3 regions of the Edwardsiella sp. EA181011 genome follow, and region 3 is predicted to be linked to each of the others. Evidence: predicted binding sites of a transcription regulator. Region 3 holds the regulator's gene; each other region holds the start of a gene.
What was found. The regulator PurR, encoded in region 3, represses purine synthesis genes. The targets are predictions, from matches to a motif close to CANGCAAACGTTTGCNTG.
Positions count from the first base shown of each region.

Region 1: purL (phosphoribosylformylglycinamidine synthase) is a predicted target of PurR. The motif match lies at 2,513-2,530, and genes of this name have one in related genera.
Region 2: hmpA (NO-inducible flavohemoprotein) is a predicted target of PurR. The motif match lies at 7,581-7,598, and genes of this name have one in related genera.

Region 1 covers NZ_CP011364.1:3,713,024-3,722,638, reverse strand. The annotation lists gene pspE (thiosulfate sulfurtransferase PspE) at 1-196, opposite strand, end outside; gene tadA (tRNA adenosine(34) deaminase TadA) at 393-905, shown strand; gene mltF (membrane-bound lytic murein transglycosylase MltF) at 922-2,346, opposite strand; gene purL (phosphoribosylformylglycinamidine synthase) at 2,627-6,517, shown strand; gene QY76_RS16450 (sensor histidine kinase KdpD) at 6,987-8,402, shown strand; gene qseG (two-component system QseEF-associated lipoprotein QseG) at 8,411-9,133, shown strand; gene glrR (two-component system response regulator GlrR) at 9,137-9,615, shown strand, end outside.
Region 2 covers NZ_CP011364.1:1,397,214-1,406,828, forward strand. The annotation lists rRNA gene QY76_RS06170 (23S ribosomal RNA) at 1-28, shown strand, start outside; rRNA gene rrf (5S ribosomal RNA) at 119-234, shown strand; tRNA gene QY76_RS06180 (tRNA-Asp) at 282-358, shown strand; tRNA gene QY76_RS06185 (tRNA-Asp) at 458-534, shown strand; gene QY76_RS06190 (endonuclease/exonuclease/phosphatase family protein) at 757-1,566, shown strand; gene mltD (murein transglycosylase D) at 1,631-3,013, opposite strand; gene gloB (hydroxyacylglutathione hydrolase) at 3,083-3,838, opposite strand; gene QY76_RS06205 (class I SAM-dependent methyltransferase) at 3,870-4,592, shown strand; gene rnhA (ribonuclease HI) at 4,613-5,077, opposite strand; gene dnaQ (DNA polymerase III subunit epsilon) at 5,145-5,876, shown strand; tRNA gene QY76_RS06220 (tRNA-Asp) at 6,008-6,084, shown strand; gene hmpA (NO-inducible flavohemoprotein) at 6,202-7,389, opposite strand; gene glyA (serine hydroxymethyltransferase) at 7,730-8,983, shown strand; gene QY76_RS06235 (PRD domain-containing protein) at 9,025-9,615, opposite strand, start outside.
Region 3 covers NZ_CP011364.1:2,661,493-2,671,107, reverse strand. The annotation lists gene QY76_RS11730 (CusA/CzcA family heavy metal efflux RND transporter) at 1-1,574, shown strand, start outside; gene cfa (cyclopropane fatty acyl phospholipid synthase) at 1,627-2,778, opposite strand; gene punC (purine nucleoside transporter PunC) at 2,988-4,202, opposite strand; gene punR (DNA-binding transcriptional activator PunR) at 4,342-5,256, shown strand; gene QY76_RS11710 (ATP-binding cassette domain-containing protein) at 5,237-5,860, opposite strand; gene QY76_RS11705 (hypothetical protein) at 5,847-6,905, opposite strand; gene QY76_RS19330 (hypothetical protein) at 6,912-7,463, opposite strand; gene purR (HTH-type transcriptional repressor PurR) at 7,468-8,493, opposite strand; gene QY76_RS18770 (YnhF family membrane protein) at 8,848-8,937, shown strand; gene sodB (superoxide dismutase [Fe]) at 9,000-9,578, opposite strand.

The DNA.
Region 1 (9,615 bases), 1.1 Mb from region 3:
TGTCCTGGGTCAGCGCGCCGATGCGCTGCGCCAGGTTTTTGAGCGGAATATTGTGGGCGCCCTTGACGTGCTCCTGCTGGTATTGCTCCGGTACACGGACGTCGATCCAGTACTCTGCCGCCCACAGCGGGGCGGATGTCGCCAGCAGGCCGGCCATCAGCAGGCCCTGTTTCATGCGCCGAATTTGTGCAAACATCCAGATATCTCCTGAGAATGATTAGGCTATGCCCTTTTGCCCCATCGATACGGCGGGCAGGTGCCGGCGTATCATACGCCTGCGCCGCAGCGGCTGTCCGCTTCCGCGCGGAGAAATTGGGCGATAGCGCTAATTAGGCGCGGCGGGCGCGCAGGGGCTGTGTATAATGCGCGCCGGAAACAGAGAGGGGAAACGTGTGACGCAACGCGATGACAGTTACTGGATGCGCCATGCCCTGCAGCTGGCGGAAAAGGCCCGGGCACAGGGCGAGGTGCCGGTCGGCGCGGTTCTGGTCTTGAACGATCGGGTGATTGGCGAGGGGTGGAACCGGCCTATTACCCGCCACGATCCGACCGCGCACGCCGAGATCATGGCGCTGCAGCAGGGGGGGGCCGTCATGCAGAATTATCGTCTGCTGGAGGCGACACTGTACGTGACCCTGGAGCCCTGCGTGATGTGCGCCGGGGCGATGGTGCACAGCCGCATCCGGCGGCTGGTGTACGGCGCGCAGGATCTCAAGACCGGCGCGGCGGGATCGCTGCTGGATGTGCTGGGGCACCCGGGGATGAATCACCGGATCGCGGTGTGCGGCGGCGTGTTGGCCGACGCGTGCGCGGCGCAGCTGAGCGATTTCTTCCGCCAGCGGCGGGCGCAGAAAAGGGCCGAGCGCGACGCCCGGCGCGGCGCCCACGGCGCCGGCGCGGAGTAAGGGTGGCCGGCTCAGCTCAGCGCGGCCCGAGCAGCGCTAGCTGGGTCGCCTCTGCCGCCTCTCGCTTCTCCTTCTCCTGCAGGTAGCCGCGCAGGCTGACGGTATAGCGGCGAATGTTTTCGACGTACTGATAGGCCTCGTGCCCACGCGCGTAGCCATAGGTCAGCCGCTGGTAGTATTTCTTTTGGCTCAGCAGCGGAAGACGCTGTTTGACATCGGCCCAGCTGTCGGGATTGGCCCCCTGTTTTTGGGTCAGCTGGCGGACGTCCAGCATGTGTCCGTAGCCCATATTATAGGCGGCCAGAGCGAACCAAATCCGCTCATCCTGCGGAATGCTCTCCGGCAGCCTCTCCATCAGCCGCTCCAGGTACAGCGAACCGCCGGCGATGCTCTCCTCCGGATCGAGGCGATCTTTCACCCCCAGCCCCTCGGCGGTGGCGCGGGTCAGCATCATCAGCCCGCGTACGCCGGTCGGCGACGTGGCCTGGGGATTCCAGTGTGACTCCTGATACGAGATCGCGGCCAGCAGCCGCCAGTCCATTTTGCGCGCATGCTGGGTAAAAAAGTCCTGCAGTGACGGCAGCACGCTATCGATAGCGGAGAGGAACGTACGTGTATCGACGTAGTCGAAGCTGCCGACGTGGCCGATATATTTCTCCTCTAGGCGCGCCAGGGTGCCGTCTTCAGCGCTCTGGCTGAAGAAGTCCAGCATCGCCGCGTACAGGCTGTCATCCTCGCTGCGGTTGAGATACCACATGACCGGCTCTTCATCGCTGATATCGAAGGCGACCGCCACCTGCGGGTGGATCCGCTGAAACAGGGAGATCGCCATCGAATCCGCCACCGTATAGTCCAGCTTGCCCTCGGCGACCTGCTTAAGCAGCTCGGTTGCCGACAGGCTGTCGCTGCTCTGCCACTGCAGGTCAGGGTACTTTTGCTGGCGGTAGTGCTCCAGGGTGGTGATATGGGCCGACCCGGACTGTACCATCAGGGGACCGCTGAGATCGCCCAGGTTACGCGGGCGCACCTTGCCCTGGCGGTAGACCAGCTGCTGGGAGACGGAGTAATAGGTCGGCCCGGTGCGATAGCGATGCAGCCGCGCGCTGCTGTACAGCAGTCCGGCGGCGACCATATCGGCATCCTGTCCATCCAGATCGTCAAACAGACCCGGCAGCGTGGGGCGCACGGTGACGCGCAGCTTCACGCCCAGATAGTCGGCGAAGCGTTTGGCCAGTTCATAGTCCAGGCCGGAGATCGCATTGCCCTCACGCTGATAGGTGAGCGGCGAAACGATGGTGCTTACGCGCAGCTCTCCCCGGTCGAGGATCTGCTGTAGCTGGTTTTCATTACCGCTGCGCCACGGAATATTGGGCCACAGCGCCAGCGCCAAAAGCGCGGAGACAATACCGATAAGGTAATAATTATATTTTATACGTTTCAAATAGTTATCCCATGACGGTCTAGCGGGATGCGGTTGCTGGTGTTAAAAGTGGAATAAAGGTAAAGCCAATCAGGCAGGCGCATTTTGCTTAACAAAACGCCAGTGTGCAACTTTAACCGCATTATTGGGCAATAAATGAGCCGATCGCGCTCTTTACAAGAAAGGCTACGCAAACGGTTTCGTCGGCGCGGGAGATTCACTATAATGGCGCCCGGTTTCCCCCTGTTTCGCCCATTGAGGCGGCTGTAAACAGCTTCCTCGCAGACGAGAGAATCAAATCATCATGGAAATTCTGCGCGGCACCCCCGCTTTATCGGCCTTTCGTGTTAACCAGCTGCTGTCTGCCTGCCGCGACGCGTCCCTGCCCGTCGACGCGATTTACGCCGAGTACATTCACTTTGCCGACGTCAGCGCGCCGCTGGATCCGGCGGCGCACGATACGCTGCGCCAGCTGCTGACCTACGGACCGTCGCAGGCTGCCCGCCCGCAGTCAGGACGGCTGCTGCTGGTCACGCCGCGCCCGGGCACGATCTCTCCCTGGTCATCTAAGGCGACGGATATCGCTCGCCACTGCGGGCTGGCGCAGATCCGCCGGCTGGAGCGCGGTCTGGCCTACTACATTGAGGCTGGGGCGCTGGATCAGGCGCAGTGGCAGACGCTGTGCGATCTGCTGCACGATCGCATGATGGAGCAGGTCTTCACTGAGCTGGCGCAGGCCGAGCAGCTGTTTATGCAGCATACGCCGCAGCCGGTGCAGTCTGTGGATATCCTTGGCGGGGGGCGGACTGCGTTGGAGGAGGCCAACCAGCGCTTGGGGCTGGCGCTGGCGCAGGATGAGATGGACTACCTGCTCAACGCCTTTACCCGTCTGGCGCGTAACCCGAGCGACGTCGAGCTGTATATGTTCGCCCAGGCCAACTCGGAGCACTGCCGCCACAAGATCTTCAACGCCGACTGGGTTATCGACGGGCAGCCGCAGGAGAAATCGCTGTTCCAGATGATTAAAAACACCTACCGGCAGACGCCGGAGCATGTCCTGTCCGCCTATAAGGACAACGCGGCGGTCATGGAAGGCTCCGCGGTGGGCCGCTTCTTTGCCGACGCCGACAGCGGCTGCTATGACTTCCATCAGGAGCCGGCGCACATCCTGATGAAGGTGGAGACCCACAACCACCCGACGGCGATCTCGCCCTGGCCGGGGGCCGCGACCGGCTCCGGCGGGGAGATCCGCGACGAAGGGGCGACGGGGCGCGGCGCCAAGCCGAAGGCGGCGCTGGTCGGCTTCTCCGTCTCCAACCTGCGCATCCCGGGGTTCGAACAGCCCTGGGAGCAGGACTTCGGCCGTCCGGCGCGCATCGTCAGCGCGCTGAATATTATGACCGACGGACCGCTGGGCGGCGCGGCGTTTAACAACGAGTTTGGGCGCCCGGCGCTGCTGGGCTATTTCCGCACCTATGAGGAGCGGGTCGACAGCCATAACGGCACGGAGCTGCGCGGCTACCACAAACCGATCATGCTGGCGGGCGGCCTCGGCAATATCCGCGCCGAGCACGTGCAGAAGGGGGATATCGCCGCCGGCGACTGCCTGATCGTGCTGGGCGGTCCGGCGATGAATATCGGCCTGGGGGGCGGTGCCGCCTCGTCGATGACCTCCGGTCAGTCCGATGCCGATCTCGACTTCGCATCGGTGCAGCGCGATAACCCGGAGATGGAGCGCCGCTGCCAGGAGGTCATCGACCGCTGTTGGCAGCTGGGCGATGCCAACCCGATCCGCTTTATCCACGACGTGGGCGCCGGCGGTCTCTCCAACGCCATGCCGGAGCTGGTGAGCGACGGCGGCCGCGGCGGCCGCTTTGAGCTGCGCGACATTCCCAACGACGAGGCGGGCATGAGCCCGCTGGCGCTGTGGTGCAACGAGTCGCAGGAGCGCTATGTCCTGGCGGTGGCGCCGCAGGATCTGGCGCGCTTTGCCGCCATCTGCGAGCGTGAGCGTGCCCCCTATGCGGTGATCGGCGAGGCGACGGAGGCACGTGAGTTGATCCTGAGCGATCGCCACTTTGACAATCGTCCCATCGACATGCCTCTCGACGTGCTGCTGGGGAAAACGCCGAAGATGACGCGCACGGCGGAGACCCTGCGGGCCACGGGGCATGCCCTGGATCGCGCCGGTATCGTGCTGGCCGAGGCGGTGCGCCGGGTGATGCACCTGCCGGCGGTGGCGGAGAAAACCTTCCTGATCACCATCGGCGATCGCAGCGTGACCGGCATGGTCGCCCGCGATCAGATGGTGGGCCCGTGGCAGGTTCCGGTGGCCGACTGCGCTGTGACCAGCGCCAGCCTGGACAGCTACTACGGCGAGGCGATGTCGCTGGGAGAGCGCGCCCCGGTGGCGCTGCTGGATTTCGCCGCCTCGGCTCGCCTGGCGGTGGGGGAGGCGCTGACCAACCTGGCGGCCTGCCACATCGGCGATATTAAGCGGATCAAGCTCTCCGCTAACTGGATGGCGGCGGCGGGGCATCCCGGCGAGGACGCCGGCCTGTATCAGGCGGTGAAGGCGGTGGGTGAGGAGCTGTGTCCGGCGCTGGGGCTGACCATCCCGGTCGGCAAGGATTCGATGTCCATGAAGACCCGTTGGCAGCAGGAGGAACAGACGCGAGAGATGACCGCCCCGCTGTCGCTGGTGATCACCGCGTTCGCCCGGGTGGAGGACGTGCGGCGTACGGTAACGCCGCAGCTGCAGCCCGCGCAGGATAACGCGCTGTTGCTGATCGATCTGGGCGCCGGCCGCAACGCGCTGGGGTGCAGCGCGCTGGCGCAGGTGTATCGCCAGCTGGGGGATACGCCCGCCGACGTACGTGATACGGCGCAGCTGGCGGGCTTTTTTAGCGCCATGCAGGCGCTGGTGGCGCAGGGGCTGCTGCTGGCCTACCACGATCGCGGCGACGGCGGGCTGCTGGTCACCCTGGCAGAGATGGCCTTTGCCGGCCACTGCGCGCTGGATATCGATATCGCCGCGCTGGGCGACGACGCGCTGGCGGTGCTGTTCAGCGAGGAGCTGGGGGCGGTGATCCAGGTGGCGCGCCGCGATCTGGCGGCGGCGCAGGCGCTGCTGGCCGAGCACGGTCTGGCGGCGGTCAGCCACGAGATAGGTCGGGCGCTGCCGGGCGACCGCCTGCGGATCCAGCGCGGTGGACAGGCGGTGTATGACGAGAAGCGCTCTACGCTGCGCGCCTGGTGGGCAGAAACTACCTGGCAGATGCAGCGTCTGCGCGATAATCCCCTCTGTGCCGATCAGGAGCATCAGGCCAAGCTGGTGGAGGAGGATCCCGGTCTTAACGTGAGCCTGAGCTTCGATCCGCAGGAGGATATCGCGGCGCCCTTCATCGCCCGCGGCGCGCGTCCGCGCCTGGCTGTGCTGCGGGAGCAGGGGGTGAACTCGCACGTCGAGATGGCCGCCGCGTTCCATCGCGCCGGGTTTGAGGCGCAGGATGTGCACATGAGTGACATCCTTTCCGGGCGGACGACGCTCGAGCCATTCCAGGGGCTGGTGGCCTGCGGCGGGTTCTCCTACGGCGACGTGCTGGGCGCCGGAGAGGGCTGGGCCAAGTCGATTCTGTTCAACGCCCGCGCACGTGACCAGTTCGGCGCCTTCTTCCTGCGTCCGGATACGCTGGCGCTGGGGGTGTGTAACGGCTGCCAGATGATGTCTAACCTGCGTTCGCTGATCCCGGGCGCCGAGCTGTGGCCGCGCTTTGTCCGCAACGCGTCCGAGCGCTTTGAGGCCCGCTTCAGCCTGGTCGAGGTCAGCGACAGCCCGTCGCTGTTCCTACAGGGGATGGTCGGGTCGCGCCTGCCGATCGCCGTCTCCCACGGCGAGGGGCGGGTCGAGGTGCGCGATGAGGCTCACCTGACGGCGCTGGAGCAGCAGAGTCTGGTCGCGCTGCGCTACGTCGACAACGTTGCGCAGGTTACCGAACGCTATCCGGCCAACCCGAACGGCTCCCCCAACGGGATCACCGCGCTGACCACGCGGAGCGGGCGGGCAACGGTGATGATGCCGCATCCGGAGCGGGTATTCCGCACGGTGAGCAATTCCTGGCACCCCGCCGAGTGGGGCGAGGATGGCCCGTGGCTGCGCCTGTTCCGCAATGCGCGGCGCGCGCTGGGCTGAGCCGCGCGGCGGGATAGCAGGCGGCCTTCGGGCCGCTTTTTTTCTGCCGTTTCCCGCGCAGCGGTTGGCGCGGCGCTAGGATTGATCCTAATATTACAAAATATTAATCGTGGCCACTTTTTATTTTGGGTGAGTTATGTAACCATATTAGTGGTTGCTCATTCGGCCCTTTATGTCAGCGCCAGTCATGGCCGGCTCCATAAAACATCGAATGACGCCATTAGCACGGTGCCTACCGTCCGGAAATATCGATAACAGTCGCTTCGGCGCTTTATCAGGCACAGGACGACACGTTGAGTGAGGCGCCACCTATTCTGCCCTGTGCCGATAAGGCGCAGGCCGCGCGACGGGGCCGCTGCCCCGTCGGCACGCCATCAGGCCCGCCGGTTACCCGCCGCCGGGCTTTTCCCGTTATGGCCGTTCGGTTAGCCTGTGGCGACCCCCTTTGACCTTTGGGAGTGATGCCGTCATGCCGTGGCCCCTGTTTCCCCGTTCGCTGCGCCAGCTGGTGCTGTTGGCCTTTCTGCTGGTGCTGCTGCCCCTGCTGGTGCTGGCCTATCAGGCCTACCAGAGTCTGAATCACCTGAGCGCCCAGGCGGCGGATATCAACCATACCACCCTGAGCGACGCCCGCCGCAGCGAGGCGATGGCCGCACTGGCGCTGGAGATGGAGCGCAGCTATCGTCAGTACTGCGTGCTGGGGGATGAGACGCTGGCGGCGCTGTATCAGCGTCAGCACGCCCAGTACCGTCAGCTGCTGGAACGCCACGCCGCGCTGCTGCCCGACGGCAGCGACTACGCGCAGCTGGATAGCCTGCTGCGGCAGCTGGCCGCGCCGCGCTGCGCAAACAGCCTGCCGCTGGCGAGCGCCGACGGCCAGCTGGCTCAGTTTTCCCGCGCCAACGGCGCGATGGTGCAGGCGACCCGTAACGTGCTGTTTGGCCGAGGTCAGCAGCTGCAGCAGGCGATCGCCGAGCGCGGCCGCTATTTTGGCTGGCAGGCGCTGGTGCTGTTTCTGGTCAGCGTACTGCTGGTGGCGCTGTTTACTCGTATGATCATCGGCCCGGTGAAGGGCGTAGAGCGCATGATCCGGCGCCTGGGCGAGGGACTGAGTCTGCAGGCGTGTCCCCCTTTTCGCGGGCCGCGTGAAATCCGTACGCTGGCGCAGCGCATTCTGTGGCTCAGCGATCGGCTGGCCTGGCTGGAGTCCCAGCGCCATGAGTTTTTGCGCCATCTCTCCCATGAGCTGAAGACCCCGCTGGCCAGCCTGCGGGAGGGCACTGAACTGTTGGCGGACGGGGTCGCCGGGCCGCTGAGCGCGGATCAGCGCGAGGTGGTGACGATTCTGGATGACAGCAGCCGTCGCCTGCAGGTGCTGATCGAGCAGCTGCTGGACTATAACCGCCGTCTGGCCGATGCGCCGCCGGAGTCCGCTCAGCTGGAGCTGGCCGCGCTGCTGGAGCGGGTGGTCGCCGCTCACCGCCTGCCAGCGCGGGCTAAGAATATCCAGACCCGCTACGCGCTGGATGAGACCCGCTGCCGCGCGCAGCCGGTGCTGCTGGAGCGGGTGCTGGAGAATCTCTATTCCAATGCGGTGCACTATGGCGCGGAATCCGGTACCATTTGGCTGCGCACCCGTAGGGACGGGGAGCATCTGGTGATCGAGGTCGCCAACAGCGGTACACCGATCCCGGCCAATGAGCACGCGATGATTTTTGAGCCTTTTTTTCAGGGGAGCCATCAGCGCAAAGGCGCCGTCAAGGGTAGCGGCCTCGGTCTGAGCATCGCCCGCGACTCGCTGCGCCGGATGCACGGCGATCTGCGCCTGATCGCCGACGATGAAGCCGACGTCTGCTTCCGCATTGAACTCCCGATAGCGAGATAACACCAAGCATGAGTATGTGGTTCTTACCCCCTCCGTTTCCCCCGATCTGCGGCCGTCTGCGGCGGCGACCGCCTGCTCTCCTGTGGCTGATGACGCTGCTGCTCGGCGGCTGTAGCCACGGCGGCGATCGCGCCGTGGAACCCTCCGGGGGGCGAACCTGCGCCGGTACGCCGGTGATGCGCGACTATCAGCACGCCGCCTGCGATGCGCTGTGGCAGGAGCACTCCCCCCAGGCGATGGGGAACGGCCTGTACTGGCTGCGCGCCATGACCTGCGCAGAGCGCCTGAACCGAACCCAGGCGCGGGCGCAGGCGCATCGGCTGGGCGGGGAAAGCTGGCAGGCGGCCCTGAAGCAGAGCCTGTTGGTGGGACGCGCCGATCCTAGCGTAGCCGAACGCCGTCAGATCCTCGATCGCCTGGCGAGCCTGGACGGCCAGATCCCGCCGGCGCTGCAGCCCCTGGTGCAGCTGTGGCGCGCCCAGCAGGCGCAGGCGATCGCCCTGCAGGAGGAGCGGACCCGCTATCAGCGGCAGCTCTCCGCCAGCGAGACGCAGCTGGAGAGCCTGCGCGATGAGCGGCAGCTGCTGCAGGTGCGCCTGGATGAGACGCAGCGTAAGCTGGAAAACCTAACCGATATTGAACGTCAGCTGTCATCGCGTAAGCAGATGGTCCCGGAGGTGAAGGGAAGCCTCCCGGCGCCGGCCGGCGGCGACACGAGCAAGGAGCCCTAACGGATGACATCCGCCCACTCTGCCAGCCTGCTGCTGGTCGATGATGATCCCAGCCTGCTGAAGCTGCTGGGCATGCGCCTGAGCAGCGAGGGGTTTCGGGTAACGACCGCCGCCAGCGGCCAGGAGGCGCTGCGTCTGTTGGCCCGCGATCCCATCGATCTGGTGATCAGCGATCTGCGGATGGACGAGATGGACGGCCTGGCGCTGTTCAGCGAAATCCAGCGGCGTCAGCCGGGGCTGCCGGTGATCATCCTGACCGCCCACGGCTCGATACCGGACGCCGTGGCGGCCACCCAGCAGGGGGTCTTCAGCTTCTTGACCAAGCCCGTCGATCGCGATGCCCTGTACCGCGCCATCGACGATGCGCTGGCGCAGTTGATGCCGCAGGGGGGCGATGACGCATGGCGTCAGGCATTTGTGACCCGCAGCCCGCTGATGCTGCGTCTGCTGGAGCAGGCGCGAATGGTGGCCCAGTCGGACGT
Region 2 (9,615 bases), 1.3 Mb from region 3:
GTACTAATGATCCGTGAGACTTAACCTTACAACACCGAAGGTGTTTTAGAGAGACGAATTTAGCTTGTTCAAGATTGGAACCGATGGCCAGTGATGGCGGTTGGTAAAACAGAATTTGCCTGGCGGCGATAGCGCGGTGGTCCCACCTGACCCCATGCCGAACTCAGAAGTGAAACGCCGTAGCGCCGATGGTAGTGTGGGGTCTCCCCATGCGAGAGTAGGGAACTGCCAGGCATCAAATTTAGCAGTACCCCGGAAACGGGGGTGATACAAAATTCGGTGGAGCGGTAGTTCAGTTGGTTAGAATACCTGCCTGTCACGCAGGGGGTCGCGGGTTCGAGTCCCGTCCGTTCCGCCACTTATTCAAAAGGCCTGCTGGTTCAGTAGGCCTTTTTAGTACCCGCCGACGGAGGCCGAACTCTGTAGGTGGAGAGTGTGCCAAGAGACAAAATTCGGTGGAGCGGTAGTTCAGTTGGTTAGAATACCTGCCTGTCACGCAGGGGGTCGCGGGTTCGAGTCCCGTCCGTTCCGCCACTTATTTTAAAGGCCTGCTGGTTCAGCAGGCCTTTTTGTTTTCCCATTCCCATTTTTCGCTGGACTCTTCTACCCCGCCTGGCGTGTCCTTTCAGGCTTACACTTTGCCGATATCACCGGAGCTGGGCGCCCGGCGGTTGTAATTCACGCTGTGCATCCCTATAACAGAGGAGTAGACTCGAGGACATAGCGTGGAATGCGCACTCCCGCGTCTTTTCTACGATGTATTCTGAGCAACAGGCGGTAAACGTGCGCAAAAAGAACTTTGCCATGCGCTATACGGCGGGCATGCCGGCGACGCGTATTTTTCCCGGAGCCACCGACGCGCTGAGCCAGCCGGCGATGACCCAGGCGCTACCGACGGATGATGCCCTGCGGATCATGGTCTGGAATATTTTCAAGCAGCAGCGCGCTGATTGGCTGTCGGTGCTGAAAGAGTATGGGCGTCGTTCACAGCTGGTGCTACTGCAGGAGGCGCAAACCACCCCTGAGCTGGTGCGCTTTGCCACCAGTCACTATCTGACGGCCGATCAGGTGCCGGCCTTCTCGCTGCCCCAACATCCCTCCGGCGTGATGACCCTGGCCGCGGCACACCCGATCTACTGCTGTCCGCTGCGGGAGAAGGAGCCGCTGATCCGTCTGGCGAAATCAGCGCTGGTGACGGTATATCCGCTGTTTGACGGGCGCCTGCTGATGGTGGTGAATATTCATGCGGTCAACTTTAGCCTAGGCGTTGAGGTCTACAGCAAGCAGCTGGATCCGATAGGGGAGCAGATTGCCCTGCATAAGGGGCCGGTGATCATGGCGGGGGATTTCAATGCCTGGAGTAATCGCCGTCTGAATGCCCTGAGGCGCTTTGCCAGCGGTATGGAGCTACGTGAGGTCCACTTCACGAACGATCATCGCCGTACGGCCTTTGGGCGTCCTTTAGACTTTGTTTTTTATCGTGGTTTAGGCGTTGTGGAGGCATCGGTACTGGTGACTCAGGCCTCAGATCATAATCCGCTGCTGGTTGAGTTTCGTCCCGAGTGATGGACCTCCATACCGTGCAATAAAAAAGCGCCGAAAAGGCGCTTTTTTATTGCCGTTAGTGGCGTCAGCTGTTGCCGTCCTGCTTATCCCTCACGTACAGGGTGAGCAGATCGCCCGGCTGGATCTGACCCGGGTTGTTCACTTTGCTGTTCCAGCGCATGACATCATCGATGTCGACGCCGTGGCGGCGTGCAATACTGGAGAGTGAGTCCCCTTTCCGCACCTTATAGGTGATGGTATTGTCCGCCAGCGCAGTGCCTTTCGCGTCCGTGGCGACCTTCAGCGTCTGCCCGGCCTTCAGGGTACTGCGGCTGCCCATATTATTCATGCTCAGCAGCGTTTTCTGCGTCATGTTTAGGCGACGGGCGATGCCAGACACCGTATCGCCGCTGCGCACCCGGTAGGTTGACGCGCTGCGATTGTTCGCCAGCTCGGTATCCGGCTGGATCGCGGCAATTTCACGTTCTGCCAACGAATCCTTCAGCCGATCAACGTGAGCCTGAGGCACCATGATATAGCGCGGACCGTGACCGCTCGGCGCGGTAACGTTGCGCTTATAGCCTGGGTTGAACGACTTCAGCTTAGTCAGCGACATCCCGGCCATCTCGGCAGCCTGACTGAGCTGCATCTGCTGACCGACGTCAACGCGCGCTAGCGCCCGCTCCTGGCTCGACTTAGGCAGCTTGATACCGTAGCGCTGGTTATGCTTAATGATATCGCTCAGCGCCAGCACCTTCGGCACGTACAGCGCCGTCTCACGCGGTAGGGAGAGAGACCAATAGTCGGTCGGACGCCCTTTGCGCTTGTTGGCCTTGATCGCCTGCATGACACGCCCTTCGCCGCTGTTGAATGCAGCCAGAGTCAGCAGCCAGTCACCGTCGAACATCTTGTTCATGCGCTGCATCATATCCAGCGCAGCCGTTGTCGAGGCGGCGATATCCCGGCGTCCGTCATACCACTGGTTCTGTTTCAATCCGTAGTTACGACCCGTTTGAGGCACGATCTGCCATAGCCCTGCGGCGTTGGCCGATGATGTTGCATGCGGATTAAAAGCGCTCTCCACTATGGGTAGCAGTACCAGTTCCATCGGCATATTACGTTTCTTAATCTGCTCGACAATCCAGTACATGTACGGCTCTGCCCGTAATGTTACATCGTGGAGATAGCTCTTATTGCGTAAATACTTGTTTCGTTGCTCGCGGATCCGGGCATTGTCCGGAACCTTTATCTTCATGTCGTCACTAATGAAGCCCCATAAGTCATCCTGCGCGAGGGTATTGCTGTCGCTTAACCATCGCGCGGAGGTCGCTCGTGCGTCCGAGGGCTGTCCTGCTTCACTTCGACTGACAGAAGACAAACTCTGTGCATATTGCTCCGGCTGTGATTGGGAGGCCCCATGACAGCCAGCCAACAACACGGAGGCGAAGATAATCGCTTTAGCCTTCATGTGTGTGTCACTGGTGATTAAAAGACGAGCAATAATACGTTGCTTGGCCGCACAACACAAGAAAAAGCTTTAAAAGCTGTCTTTCATGTCGCGTAGACAGGCAAAAACTCGCCAAATCTCATTAGGTTGCGTAGGAAAACCTACATTCCTTTGCAAATCATCATCATAACAGCGTAAGAATGGATTTATTTCCCTCTCAATCCGTAGCGTTGAAGGCACCGTAGGTTGCTGTTTTGCCCGCAACGTCGCTACGTGTTGCTGATATGTTTCTATTGCCCTGTTTTGGGGTAAGACATGCCGTGCAAATTGCAGATTTGACTCGGTATATTCGTGAGCGCAGCACACCAGCGTGTTATCAGGAAGTTGCATAATGCGCTGTAGCGAGTCAAACATTTGCTGCGCACTGCCCTCAAACAGGCGGCCGCAGCCGGCGGAAAATAGCGTATCGCCGCAAAACAGGTAAGGGGCGCTGTAGTAGGCCACATGGCCCAGCGTATGTCCCGGCAGGGCCATGACCGAAATCTGGCACTCTAGCAGGGAGAACGTATCGCCGTCGGCCACGATCTGGGTACACCCCAGCCCCTGCGTTTCTGCCGGGCCGTAAACCGGCATTTCAGGGTAGGCTTGGACGAGCTCTGCAACGCCGCCAACGTGGTCATTATGATGATGCGTCAGCAGGATGGCTTTAGGGGTTATCCTATTCTCTGTCAAATAGTGTAAAACCGGCGCGGCGACGCCGGGATCGACGATCAGACATTGATGCTGCGGATTGATTAGCAGCCAGATGTAGTTATCCTGTAGGACAGGAAGACCGATAAGATCCATGATGTTATCTACTCCAAAGTCAGAGGTGACGATGAAACCGGCACTGAGCAAGCGTACGCTGAACGCGCCTTTTACCTGGCGGCAAATCCCGTGGGGAATGCACTACCGGGCCGCGCTGGAGCTGCGTTTAACGCCGTGGTGGCCCAAGCTGTTTGGCTACCATTTGCTGAAGCTGGGGGCGCTGAGCACCGATCTGGCAACGGACCGCTGTACCATATCACATCAGGTGAGTGTGGCGCCGGAGGGAGAGCATTTACAGGTGATTGCCGATCTCACGCATCTGCCGTTCGCCGCGAAGTCGGTGGATGCTTGCCTGCTGGCCCACACCTTGGGCTACTCCCGCGATCCGCACCGGGTGCTGCGCGAGGTCGATCGGGTACTGGTAGATGACGGTTGGCTTATCATCAGCGCCTTTAGTCCGCTGAGCCTGCTGGGGATGGGGAAGCTGGTGCCCGGATTGTGCCGCCGGGTGCCCTATAACAGCCGTATGTTCAGTATGGGACGCCTCATCGACTGGCTGAATCTGCTGAACTACGAGGTGCTGGCGGCGTCACGTTTTCAGGTGCTGCCCTGGCATCAGCCCTGTGTTTCTCTGCTGAGTCGCCACTTTCCGGCGATGGGGTGTCTGATGCTGATTGTGGCGCGGAAGCGCACCGTTCCGTTGACCTTGACGCCGCAGCGCGTCCTACGGGCGCATCACGAGATCCGCCGCGCGCTTGGCGGCGCGGCGAAGATCCTGCGGCGACCGGCTTAGTGGCACCGCCGGTGACGCGGCTACTCGGGATTGTAGCCGCTGTCCTCCCGGGTCGGTGCCCCGGCGGCGCTGCGTGCCAGCTCATCGCAGCGTTCGTTCTCCGGGTGGCCGGCGTGGCCTTTGACCCATATCCACTCCACCTGATGCGGGCCGATGGCCTGATCCAGCCGCTGCCACAGATCGACGTTTTTCACCGGTTTTTTATCCGCCGTTTTCCAGCCGCGTCGTTTCCAGCCGTGGATCCACTGGGTGATGCCCTGACGGACATACTGGCTATCGCTGAACAGTGTGACCTGACAGGCGCTGGTCAGCGTCTCCAGGGCGACGATGGCCGCCATCAGCTCCATGCGGTTGTTGGTGGTTAGCCGATAGCCGGCGCTGAGCGCCTTTTCATGCTGACGGTAGCGTAGAATGGCGCCATAGCCACCCGGACCCGGGTTACCCAGGCAGGAGCCATCGGTGAAAATCTCAACCTGCTTTAACATCTCTGGTAGACTACTCCCTGATCAAAACCGTGAGTCTGACATAAAGTGACACGATGAGCACAGTAAAATGACTACCCCTATCGCCCGCCAAATCGTCCTCGATACGGAAACCACCGGTATGAACCAGGTGGGTGCCCACTATGAGGGGCATCGCATCATTGAAATCGGCGCCGTTGAAGTGGTTAATCGTCGCCTGACCGGCCGTAATTTTCACGTTTACCTGAAGCCGGATCGCCTGGTGGATCCCGAGGCGTTTACGGTGCACGGCATCAGCGATGACTTTTTGCTGGATAAGCCCAGCTTTGCCGAGGTTGCCGACGAGTTTCTGGCGTTTATCCGCGGCGCGGAGCTGGTGATCCATAACGCGCCGTTCGATATCGGCTTTATGGACTATGAGTTTGCCAAGCTGGGGCGCGATCTGCCGAAGACGGAGACATTCTGCACTATCACCGATAGCCTGGTGATGGCGCGTCGCCTGTTTCCGGGCAAAAGGAACAGCCTGGATGCGCTGTGCAACCGCTATGAGATAGACAACAGCAAACGTACGCTGCACGGGGCGCTGCTGGATGCCCAGATCCTGGCCGACGTTTACCTTATCATGACCGGTGGCCAGACATCGCTGGCGTTTTCCAGCGACGGCGACGGCGCCTCTCAGTCGCAGGCGTCGGAAATTCGCCGGGTGGTACGCGGCGCTAAAGGGCTACGGATCGTGTACGCCAGCGAGGCGGAGCTGGCGGCCCATGAACAGCGCCTGGATCTGGTCCAGAAAAAGGGCGGCAGCTGTCTGTGGCGTAGCTAAACGAGAAAATTTGCTGGAAAATCATCGCAAAGTATAAAATATGTGCGAATGATGGTTTTGCGGTGAAAAAGGGTTGACGCCGCCGGGCGCTGACCGTAATATGCGCCTCGTTCCCCCAGCGGGAACAACGCGGAGCGGTAGTTCAGTTGGTTAGAATACCTGCCTGTCACGCAGGGGGTCGCGGGTTCGAGTCCCGTCCGTTCCGCCAACATTCCAAGCCCCGGTTCAGAAATGAACCGGGGTTTTTCGTTTTATCCCTCATCGCTCAGTCGCCGCGGGCGGCAGCGCCGGCGTTTCCGGCGCGAGGATGGCCGGGCCGGCGGGATCACAGAATTTTGTGTGGGCCGAAGCACTCATAGTGCAGCCGTTCCGCATCGACGCCCTGCGCCAGCAGCTGCCGCGCCACGTGCTGCATAAAGCCAATCGGTCCACAGAAATAGAACTGCATGCGCGGATCGCGCAGCCCATCGCCCACGGCGCCGAGATCCATCGTACCGCGATGCCAGCGGGCGTGGACCGGCTGCGCGGGTTCGCCGCGGCGTAGCCACAGATGCGCGTGATGCAGGGGAACCGTGGCCAGCAGGCGCTCGCTCTCCTCGCCAAAGGCGCGTACGGGGTCGCTGTCGGCGGCGTGCAGCCAGTACAGCGGGGCGCGCTGTCCACGGCGGCTCAGGGTATCCAGCATGCTGAGCAGCGGGGTCACACCGACGCCTGCCGAGATTAGCGCCAGCGGCGTCTCTGGTGTCGTTTCTAAGGTAAACCCGCCGCAGGGAGCTGAGAGGTGCAGCGTATCGCCCGCGCCGGCGACGTCGTGCAGGTAGCGGGAGACGGCGCCCTGAGGCTCCCGTTTGACGGCGATACGGTAATGCTGACCGTTGGGGGCATGGGTCAGTGAATACTGACGGATCGCCTGGCGCGGGAGGCTGGGATGGCGCACATATACGCCCAGATACTGCCCCGGGAGGAAGCTGGCGATCGGCGCGCCATCCTGTGGCACCAGCGTAAAGCTGGTGATCAGGTCGCTCTCCGCCCGTTTTTCGGCGATCGTAAACGCTCGCTGATGCGCCCAGCCGCCGGGCTGTCCGACGTGTCCCTGATACAGCCGGGCCTCCCGCGCAATAAACAGCTGCGCCAGCGCGTCGTAGGCCTTTCCCCAGGCGTTTAGCACATCGCTGCCGGGGTTGAACAGCTCCTCCAGCGTTTTGAGCAGATGATGGCCAACGATGGCGTACTGCTGCGGCTGAATACCGACGCTGACGTGCCGGTGAGCGATACGCTCCACCGCGCCGGCCAGCGCGGCGGGGGTATCAATGTGGGCGGTATAGGCGCAGATGGCGTTAAACAGCGCCTCGCGCTGATCGCCGCTGCGCTGGTGGCTCATATTGAAGAGAGACTTCAGCTCTGGATGATGGTGAAACATGCGTTGGTAGAAATGGGCGGTCAGTCCCGGGCCATACTGCTGCAGCAGCGGCAGGGTGGATTTGATGATAGCGATGGTTTGTGTGTCCAGCATGGGCGCTCCTGGGCGTTGCCAATTAAGTTGCATTTTAAATGCAACTTAATGCTTTTAGGCGACGCTGTAAATCAATAATTGCCGATGGGCCTCATTGGCGTTACGGTAATGGTGTTTTTTTATGCACGCCTATCGCTGCGCGCACAAAAATGCAACAAGGTGTCTATCTGGCCGAGGCCTTGCGCCACGGAGTGCCAAACGATTGCGCAAAAGATGGGGCAAGGTGTTTGTAACAAGCTAAAAACATATTACACTGTGACGATTGCCCGTTGGGGTGGAGATGTATTGGCTGTGAGGGCCAGATTTACTCAAAACCGGTTAGCTGAGTCAGGAGAAGCGGATGTTAAAGCGTGAGATGAACATTGCCGATTACGATGCCGAGCTGTGGCAGGCAATGCAGCAGGAAGTGACGCGTCAGGAGCAGCATATTGAGCTGATTGCCTCGGAAAACTACACCAGCCCGCGGGTTATGCAGGCGCAGGGCTCCCAGCTGACCAATAAATATGCCGAAGGCTATCCGGGCAAGCGCTACTACGGCGGCTGCCAGTATGTGGATCAGGTCGAGCAGCTGGCGATCGATCGCGCCAAGGCGCTGTTTGGCGCCGACTACGCTAACGTGCAGCCCCACTCTGGCTCTCAGGCCAATTTCGCCGTTTATACCGCGCTGCTGCAGCCGGGCGATACGGTACTGGGCATGAACCTGGCGCACGGCGGCCATCTGACGCATGGCTCTCCGGTTAACTTTTCCGGTAAGCTGTATAACGTGGTGCCTTACGGCATCGACGCGCATGGCCGTATCGACTATGACGATCTGGCGGCGCAGGCGCAGCAGCACCGTCCGAAGATGATCATCGGCGGTTTCTCGGCCTATTCCGGCGTCGTGGACTGGGCGCGTATGCGCGAGATCGCCGATAGCATCGGCGCCTACCTGTTTGTGGATATGGCGCACGTGGCGGGTCTGGTCACCGCCGGGGTTTACCCCAATCCGGTTCCCCATGCTCACGTCGTGACCACCACCACCCATAAGACCCTAGCCGGTCCGCGCGGCGGCCTGATCCTGGCCAAGGGGTTGGATGAGGCGCTGTATAAAAAGCTGAACTCTGCCGTGTTCCCGGGGGCGCAGGGCGGGCCGCTGATGCACGTGATCGCCGCCAAGGCGGTCGCGCTGAAAGAGGCGATGGAGCCCGAGTTTACCCGTTACCAGCAGCAGGTGGCTAAGAATGCCAAGGCGATGGTCGACGTCTTCCTGCAGCGCGGCTATAAGGTGGTGTCCGGCGGCACGGAAAACCATCTGTTCCTGCTGGATCTGGTCGACAAGCAGATCACCGGCAAAGAGGCCGACGCCGCGCTGGGGCGCGCCAATATTACGGTGAATAAAAACAGCGTGCCCAACGATCCGCAGAGCCCGTTCGTGACCTCCGGCATCCGCGTCGGCACCCCGGCCATCACGCGCCGTGGCTTTAACGAGGCGGAGTCCCGCGAGCTGGCGGGATGGATGTGCGACGTACTGGACAACATCCATGATGAGGCCACGATCGCCTGCACTAAACAGAAGGTGCTGGCTCTCTGTGAACGCCTGCCGGTCTATGCCTGACCGACTACCAGCCCTGCCGAGCCCGCCGCGTGCGGGCTTTTTTACGCCGGTGGCTCCTGTAGTCGGCCGGCCTGCATCAGCCAGGCGCCGATACTGACGGCGATCAGGCTCAGTTCCTCGGGGGAGAAGCGGATACGGTAGTGTCGCTCCAGCCCGGCGATGGCTCGGCGGGTGAGCGCCAGTAATGCGGGATGGTGAGACGCCAGCTCCGCCGCCAGCGGTGTGCCGATACGGATGTCGAACAGCGCGCGCTCAACGGCGGCGCCGAGGTGGGCGAACAGGCGGGCGCACAGCCTTTCGCGCTGGGAGAGTCGCACATCGCTGTCGCGCTCGACGCAGTCGACGCAGCGCTCAATCTCGTGCATGAGGGCTCGGTCCTGCGCATTGTCCCGCGGGCTGTGGCTATGATTCTTGAGCAGGGTTAACAGCAGCGTCGCGAATAGCCGTTCCTGTTCCAGAACGTCCGCCGGCGCGTCGCCGATGTAGATGCGGCATAGCGCCTCGGCAACGGCATACTCCTCTTTCTGCTCCAGCCAGCGGCGGCGGTAGGGCAGCAGCCAGCAGGGCATCAGTGAATCCGATCGACCGCCGTGGCCCTGTGCGGCGGCGTATAGCATCATGCAGCCGATCAG
Region 3 (9,615 bases):
CCGTGCTGCGCTGGCCGCGGCTCACCCTGCTGGCGGCGGCGCTGTCGATAGTGACGGTGATCTGGCCGTTGGAGCGCCTCGGCGGCGAGTTTTTGCCGAACATCAACGAGGGCGATCTGCTGTACATGCCCTCGACGCTGCCGGGGATTTCGCCGGCTCAGGCGGCGCAGCTGCTACAGACCACGGACAAACTGATCAGGCAGGTGCCGGAGGTGGCCAGCGTCTTTGGTAAGAGCGGGAAGGCGGAGAGCGCGACCGACTCGGCGCCGCTGGAGATGATCGAGACCACCATTCAGCTGAAGCCGCAGGATCAGTGGCGTCCGGGAATGACGATGGACAAGATCATCGCCGAACTCGACGCCACGGTGCGTCTGCCGGGGCTGGCTAACCTGTGGGTTCCGCCGATCCGCAACCGTATCGACATGCTCTCGACCGGCATCAAGAGCCCGATCGGCATCAAGGTGTCGGGTACCGTGCTGGGCGACATCGACGTCACGGCCCAGCGTATTGAGGCGGTGGCTAAGGGGGTACCCGGGGTGGTTTCGGCGCTGGCGGAGCGCCTGGAGGGGGGGCGCTACCTCGATATTCAGATCCAGCGCCAGCGGGCCGCCCGCTACGGGATGACGGTCGCCGATGTGCAGCTGTTCGTCTCATCGGCCATCGGCGGGGCGATGGTGGGGGAGACCGTCGAAGGGGTGGCGCGCTATCCGATTGCGTTGCGCTATCCCCAGAGCTGGCGGGATTCGCCCGAGGCGCTGCGCCGGCTGCCGATCCTGACGCCGCTCAATCAACAGATCACCCTGGGCGATGTGGCCGAGGTGCGCGTGGTCTCTGGGCCATCGATGCTGAAGACGGAGAATGCGCGCCCGGCCAGCTGGATCTATATCGATGCCCGCGGGCGCGATATGGTGTCGGTGGTCGAAGATCTGAAGACGGCGATCCAGCGCGAGGTCACCCTGGCGCCGGGCACCAGCGTCAGCTTCTCCGGCCAGTTCGAGCTGCTGGAGCATGCCAACCGCAAGCTGATGCTGATGGTGCCGATGACGCTGGTGATCATCTTCGTGCTGCTCTACCTGGCCTTCCGGCGAGTAGAAGAGGCGCTGCTGATCCTGATGAGTCTGCCCTTCGCCCTGGTGGGTGGCATCTGGTTTCTCTACTGGCAGGGGTTCCATCTGTCGGTCGCCACCGGCACCGGCTTTATCGCCCTGGCCGGCGTGGCCGCCGAGTTTGGCGTGGTGATGCTGATGTACCTGCGCCAGGCCATCGAGCAGGATCCGGCGCTGAGCCACGCTGAGCGCTTTACCCCGGCCGCGCTGGATGAGGCGTTGTATCACGGCGCGGTGCTGCGGGTGCGCCCCAAGGCGATGACCGTGGCGGTGATCATCGCCGGTCTGCTGCCGATTCTGTGGGGAACGGGCGCCGGCTCGGAGGTGATGAGCCGCATCGCCGCACCGATGATCGGCGGGATGATCACTGCGCCGCTGCTGTCGCTGTTTATCATCCCGGCGGCCTATAAGCTGATCTGGCTGCATCGCCAACGCCGAGCTACGCGCCGGACGGACACTTCAGCGTAGAAAAACGGGCGGCACGCCTTGAGCATGCCGCCCGCTTGGCGCATCCCTTTCCCTAGCGCGCGGCGCGTATTCCTCCAGCGATCCCCTGTGGGGAGAACAGAACCTGCCAGAGTTGGATATCGCGAGCGCGGAACGCCCCGGCGCAGGCACACAGATAGTAGTTGAACATGCGGAAGAAGCGTTCGGAGTAGCGTTGCTGCAGCGCCGGCCAGGCAGCGAGGAAGCGCTGTTGCCAGGCCATCAAGGTACGGTCGTAGTCGGCGCCGATGTTATGCCAGTCCTCCATCACAAAGAGCGGCTCACTGGCCCGGGCGATGTGGCGTAGCGAAGGGATACAGCCGTTGGGGAAGATATACTTATTGATCCAGGGGTCGACATCCGGCGTGGTGCGGTTGGCGCCGATGGTATGCAGCAGGAACAGCCCGTCATCCTTGAGATTGCGCCGTGCGACGGCGAAATAGGTGGCATAGTTCTTTGGTCCGACGTGTTCGAACATGCCGACGGAGACGATGCGATCGTAGCGCGCGTTCAGATCGCGGTAGTCCTGCAACAGGATGCGTACATCCAACCCGTGGCAGCGTGCGGCGGCCAGCTTCTGCTGTTCGGCCGAGATGGTCACCCCATCGACCCGCACCCCGTAGTGGCGGGCGGCGTAGGCGGCCAGCCCCCCCCAGCCACAGCCGATGTCCAGCAGGGCCATGCCGGGACGCAGCTGAAGTTTCTCACAGATCAAACGCAGCTTATCCCGCTGTGCCTGCTCCAGGCTCTCGGCCTGCTTCCAATAGGCGCAGGAGTACTGCATCTCGGGATCAAGCATCTGGCTGAAGAGGTCGTTGCCCAGATCGTAGTGTTCGCGCCCCACCGTCCAGGCGCGGCGGCGAGACTGCAGGTTGGTCAGGCGGGCGCCGGCGACGCGCAGGGTGTCGCGCCAATGGTACGGTAGCTGACGCTCCAAGCCGGCGCGCAATACCTTATGAAAGAAGATATCTAGTCGTTCGCATTGCCACCAGCCATCCATATAGCTTTCGCCGAGCCCCAGCGACCCCTGCTGCAGTACACGGCGGTAAAAATGCGGATGGATAACCTGGATATCATAGGGCCGCTCACCGTTGAGTGTGATCCCGGCCCGGCCCAGCATCTCGCTGGCGATGCGTTGCCAGGTGTCATTCTGTTCGCTGATCTCTTCTACACATGATGCGCTCATCGTTGCTCCCTCGCCAAATCGGATGGACGGTCAGCCTGATGGCGTCGCCGGCTTTTCAGCGAGCGGAGGGCTGTTGCTGTCCACGGCCTGCTGCGTAAAACGCAAGGCTGGTCACATTCTGTTCAGTATAGGCCGGAGGGAAAAGAGGCTCAAGGCGGGGAGGAGACATTGCCAGACGCGCCGGGAGACCCAGCGCGTCGGCGTGGAAATCAGCGGCGGGAGAGGGCGTGCTGACCGCGCTGCTGTTCGCGGCGTTTTTCCAGCATAGTTGTGACGCTGTCACTTTTAAGCCAATACCCCAGCGCAACCAGCGGAATGGTGCCGGCCATGATGGCGGAGGTCGCCAGCAGCGGCATGTGGATCAGCGCCGACACCAGCAGGCTGGCCAGGAAGCAGACGCCCAGCTGCAGCGTGTTCTGCAGCGCCGCCGCTTTGCCGCTGTTGTTTGGGAAGGGCGTCAGGGCGCTGGCCACCACGATAGGATAGATAGCGCCGTTCATCATCGCCATGACGCAGAACGGGACCAGCAGCGTTAGCAGGCCGGGCTGGTAGCTGAGGGCCATCACCAGCATCGCCAGCATGCTCAGCGAGTAGATCACCAGCAGCCACGGCAGCAGCAGGGTACCGCCGATGCGGCTCAGCAGCGCCCGGCAGCCGTATCCGCCCAGCAGGAAGGCGATGGTCTGCGGTACATAGCTCAGGCCGATATCGTTCGGGCTATAGCCCATCTCGCCCAGAATAAACGGCGAGCCGGTCAGCCAGGCGAAGAAGCCGGCGGAGCAGGCGGCGTAGATCAGCACGTTGCCGCTGAAGACATTAGAGCGCATCAGGCGCAGGAAACCGATGCGCGGCGCCTGACGGTTAGCCGCCGCCCGGTGCTCCTGCAGACACAGGGTCGGGATCATCAGCAGCAGAGTGATGGCGAACAGCACGGCGAAGATAGCCTGCCATTCAAAGTGGTTGAGCAGCCAGGCGCCGAGCAGCGGCGCCAGCGCCGGCGACAGGGCGACCAGCGGCATGACCGTGGCGAAGACGCGGTTGGCGACCCCTTTGCTGTAGCGATCGATAACCAAAGCCTGCCAGGTGACCGCCGCGGAGCAGACCCCGACGGCCTGCACGAAGCGCAGGATCAGCAGCTGGGTGGTATTGCCGACCCACAGCATCCCCAGGCAGGCCAGGGCGAACATGCCCAGCCCTAACAGCAGAACCGGTTTGCGTCCGATGCGATCGGAGAGCGGTCCCCACAGCAGCTGCGCAAAGGCAAAGCCGGCCAGAAAGATGCTCAGGCTGGCGCTGATGGCGCCAGCGGAGGCGCCCAGGTCGTGGCGCATGGCGCCAAAGGCGGGCAGATACATATCGGTGGCCAGGTACCCCAGCATACTGAGGCCAGCCAGATAGATCATAAAACCTGATTTACTTCTCATTATTTTGACTCGTTATGAATATGTTGCAGGCGGAGAATGTGACGGGTGAGAGTTTATGGGCTGACGTCAGCGTTGTGAAACGCTATTATTTGGCATGATGGATGAAAATTTTTGAAAGCATAATATCGAGGGGCTGAACATGTGGTCAGAATATTCGCTGGAGGTGGTGGATGCGGTTGCCCGCACCGGGAGCTTCAGCGCGGCGGCGCAGGAGCTGCATAGGGTGCCCTCTGCCGTTAGCTATACCGTACGTCAGCTGGAGAACTGGCTGGCGGTACCGCTGTTTGAACGACGTCACCGTGACGTTGAGTTGACCGAGGCCGGGGCGTTTTTTGTCGATGAGGCCCGCAGTATTATCAAAAAAATGAATGCCACTCGGCGCCAGTGTCAGCAGGTCGCCAACGGCTGGCGCGGTCAGTTCCATGTCGCGGTGGATCGCATCGTCCGTCCGCAGCGTTGCCAGCAGCTAGTAGTGGACTTTTACCGTCACTTCCCCGATATGGAGCTGATGATCCACAGCGAGGTGTTCAACGGCGTGTGGGACGCGCTGATCAACGGGCGGGTTGAGGTGGCGATCGGCGCGACGCGGGCGGTACCCGCCGGCGGGCGCTACGCCTTCCGCGATATGGGCTTTCTGCGCTGGCGCTGCGTGGTCAGCCCCGACCACCCGCTGGCCGCGTTTGACGGCGAGGTGGACGACGACCGCCTGCGCCCTTTTCCGGCGCTGAGCATCGAGGATACCTCACGGACGTTGCCCAAGCGGGATACCTGGCTGCTCGATAACCAGCGGCGCTTGGTGGCGCCGGACTGGCCGTGCGCCATCGACTGTCTGGAGGCCGGGCTGTGCGTCGGCCTGATGCCGGCCCACGCCGCCGAGCCGCTAATTGCCGCCGGGCGCCTGCATGCGCTGCGCCTGTGCCAGTCGTTTCCCGACAGCGCCTGCTGTGTGACCTGGCAGGATCACAGCCGTTCGCCGGCCCTTGAGTGGCTGCTGGAGTATCTGGGCGATACCCGTACCATGAATCAGGAGTGGCTTATGCCGCAGCCAGCGTGACGATCCGTCCGTCGGGCGGAACGTCGGCGCGATCGTGGGTGACTAGGATCGCGGGAATGGCGCGTTCGGCGATCTGCCCGTAGACCCAGCGGCGAAAACGGCGGCGCAGCGGGGCGTCCAGGCGGGAGAAGGGCTCATCGAGCAGCAGGGCCGAGGGCGCGGCCAGCAGCGTGCGCAGTACGCTGATGCGCGCGCGCTGCCCCCCTGAGAGGGCGGCGGGATAGCTGGCGCCCCGTCCGGCCAGCTCCGCCTGCTGCAGCGCGCGCGTCACCGCCTCATCCGATACCCCCGGCGGCAGGGCAAAACGCAGATTCTGCGCTACAGTCAGGTGTGGGAACAGAACATCATCCTGAAACAGCAGCCCGATCCCGCGCCGCCAGGGCGGCACGCGGCTCAGGCTGCGCCGATCCAGCCAGACTTCGCCGCGGGCGACCAGCGGCGGCTGCAGATGGCCGCCGATCCCGGCCAGCAGGGTGGATTTGCCGCAGCCGCTGGGGCCCATCAGCGTGACGATCTCCCCCGGCGCGACCGTCAGCGTCAACGGTGCCAGCAGGGGACGCCCGGCCAGTTCGACGCTCAGCTGGCGGAGATTAAGGGTGGTCATGCGACGTTGCTCCTCGTATACCGCGCCGCGGCAGCCACAGCGCCAGCAAAAATGCCGGCAGCGGTAGCAGGGTTTGCCACAGGGCGCCGATGGCGGCCAGGCGGCGATCGATGCCGCTGGCATAGGCGACGGTTTCCGTGGCCAGGGTCGGCAGCCGCCCGGCGCCCAGCCCCAGCGTCGGCAGATACATGCCGACGCTGACCGCGATGCCAAAGGCCACCGTCAGCCGCAGCGCCGGCAGCATCTGCGGCAGCTTAATCCGGTAAAAGGCCTGCCAGGGCGTCTTACCTAACGCCAGCGCTACCCGGATCTGACGCGTATCGAAACGCAGCCAGGCGCCGGACAGCGTCAGCAGGTAGTAGGGGGTGACGAACAACAGCTGGCCATAGATAACCAGCGGGTAGCTGCCCAGCAGCTGGCTGCGGGCGGCGAAATACTGCAGGCCGAAGATCAGCCCCATCTGCGGCAGCAGCAGCGGCAACAGCAGCCAGGCACCGGGGGCCCGCCGTCTCAGGGCATACCACTCCAGCGTGCCGAGCGCCAGGATCAGCGCCAGCAGATTGACCGCCAGCGCGATGCACAGGGTATGCCACAGCGGGGCGCTCCAGTCACTGAGGCTGTACAGCCAGCTGTCATAGCGCCACTGCTGCGGCCAGCGTTGCGCAAAGGGCCAGCGCTGGGCCAGCGAAATCAGCACCAGCATCAGGTAGGCCGCAGCGGTCAGCGCCAGGGGCCAAAAGGCGGCATAGGCCGCTGACCCGCCGAGGGCGACGCGTCGTCGCGGGGGCCGGCGGCCCACGGCGACCCACAGGCGCTCTATGCCATACCAGAGCAGCAGCGCCAGCGCGTTTAAGAGCATCAGCAGCAGCGCCCCGAGGGCCGCTAGCGCCGTCTGCCCACCGTCGGCAATCCACTGCCACAGCAGCTGCGCAAACAGCAGCGGCCGCTGCGGACCGAGCAACTGCGCCAGATCCAGCGCCGACAGGGCAAAGGCCAGGACGCAGAACATGGGCAGGCGTAGCCCCGGCAGCAGCTGCGGAACCACGATACGTCACCAGCCCTGCGCCGGGGGATAGCCCAGCGCGGCGCCGATACGCAGCTGCCGCGGCGCCGCGCAGCGGGCGGCCAGATTCAGGGTAAGCAAATAGAAAAAGGGGGTCTCTTTTAACAGCAGGAGCAGCGAGAGGCTCAGGCCGTAGGGATCGTTGGGAAGCGGCAGGTCGGGCGGCTGCTGCCAGCCAAACAGCGGCGCCATCAGGCGCCACAGCAGGCCGGTTGGCGCCAGCAGCATCAGCAGGCCGGTGGCCAGGGCGATGTGGGGGGCCGCCAACAGCAGCGCCGGCGCCAGCGCATGCTGACGCTGACGCCGCAGGGTGAACCCGGCCAGCGCCAGCGCCAGCAGCAGGGCACCGGCGCTGGCCCCCAGCGCTATCCACAGCGACAGACCGAGGCTGTGACCGAGCGCGGGCCACTGCAGCAGTCGCTGCAGCGCCTGTCCTGCATCCTGTCCGGTCAGCGGCAGTAGGGTTGCCGGGACCATCGCCGCCAGCGGCAGCGCGCCGGACAGCAGCACCAGCGCGGGAAACAGGACTAGCCGAGACACGCGCTTAGCGGCGGTAGTCGATGAACGGTCCGTCGGCCACGGAGCGGCGCTCAACCAGCTTAGGATGTACTTCGATGGTTTGGGCGTCCTCGCGCTTGCTGGTAATGCGATCGAGCAGCATGTCGAACGCCATGGCGCCAAGGCGCTCCTTGGGCTGATGAATGGTGGTCAGCGCCGGGGTAAAGTAGCGGGCGTTGCGCACGTTATCGTAGCCGATGACGGAGATATCCTGCGGTACGCGCAGTCCCATCTCATCCGCTGCGCAAATGGCGCCCATCGCCATGATGTCGCCGCCGACAAACACCGCCGTCGGACGCTGTTTCTGCGCCAGAATGTTTTGCATCGCCGCATAGCCGGACTCCGGCTCGAAGTCGCCTTCGACCAGCCATGACTCCTGCGGCGTGATATTGGCCTCCTGCAGCGCCTTGAGGAAGCCGCGCAGTCGACCGCCGCCGGTGTTGCGCGATACCGGGCCGGTGATGGCGCCAATGTCGCGGTGGCCACGCTCGATCAGGTAACGGCCGGCCAGATAGCCTCCCTCGAAGGCGTTGTCCTGGATAGCGTCGGTAAAGTCGCTGCGGCGGGTTCCCCAGTCCATGACCACCATCGGGATGTGGCGGTAGTCCTCCAGGATCTCCAGCAGGTTTTCCGGGTATTCGGAGCACATCACCAGCAGGCCGTCGACGCGTTTCTGCGCCAGCATGGCCAGGTAGGCTTTCTGCTTCTCCAGATTATTGTGGGAGTTACACAGGATCAGGGTATAGCCTTGGCTGTAGCAGCTATTCTCTACCGATTCGATGACCTCGGCAAAGTACGGCGCCTCGCTGGAGGTCGCCAGCAGGCCGATGGATTTGGTGTGGTTGACCTTCAGGCTGCGGGCAACGGCGCTGGGGGAGTAGTGTAGTTCTTTAATGGCCTCCCAGACGGCGGCTTTGGTCTCGTCGGCGACAAAGCGGGTTTTATTGATGACGTGAGACACCGTGGTGGTCGATACGCCTGCGCGCTTTGCCACATCTTTAATCGTTGCCATGAAACAAATGACTCCTGGGCGTACGCGCTGCGTCGCCGTTTTGTTAATCGTTTGCCTGCGTGCATCGGAAAATACGCCTGACAGCGCGGCTCGGCGCCGGCGCGTTTGCGCAATAGGGTGACGTTTGCCATTTCTTGTTTAGAATTATAGCGTCGGCACGCGGCAGTAAACCGCAAATTCTGTCTGATCTCAGGCAAAAGGGGAAGCACTAATTGGCGATTTGCGCAGGATGTAATCATAAGATTTTCTGCGTGTTTTAAGATGTGATTTATGTAAAAATGATTTAACACGGGTTTTGTGCGAACTTTCAAGTCAGTAAAAATTGATCCGGAACGTAAAACATGAGGTGTCAGGATGGAAAACGATCTGAAGTATTCTCTGGTAACAACGGTGGTGGCGCTGGCGCTGATCGTCGTGGCCAGCCTGATCGCCGCACTGCACTAAGTCAGCGGGTGGCATAAATAAAAAAGGCGCTCGGTGAGCGCCTTTTTTATCTCTGCGGCCGGTTACGCCAGATTCTGGGCGACGAACTCCCAGTTTACCAGCGCCCAGAAGTTTTCCAGGTACACCGGGCGAGCGTTACGGTAGTCGATGTAGTAGGCGTGCTCCCATACGTCCACGGTCAGCAGCGGCTTGTCGTCGCCGGTCAGCGGGGTCGCGGCGTTAGCGGTGTTGACGATGGCCAGGGTGCCGTCCGCCTTTTTCACCAGCCAGGTCCAGCCGGAGCCGAAGTTGCCGACGGCAGACTTGGTCAACGCGTCTTTGAACGCGGCAAATGAGCCGAAGGCGGCGTTGATGGCGTCAGCCAGGGCGCCGCGTGGCTCGCCGCCGCCGTTCGGGGAGAGACAGTGCCAGTAGAAGGTGTGGTTCCACACCTGAGCGGCGTTGTTAAAGATACCGCCGGAGGCGCTCTTCACGATCTCTTCCAGCGATTTCCCTTCGAACTCCGTGCCTTTGATCAGATTATTCAGGTTGACCACATAGGCGTTGTGGTGCTTACCGTAGTGGTATTCCAGCGTTTCGGCGGAGATATGCGGTTCCAGCGCATTCATGGCGTACGGTAATGCAGGTAATTCAAATGACATAGCTCTCTCCTTAATGCTTCTGTGGCAAGACGGTTAA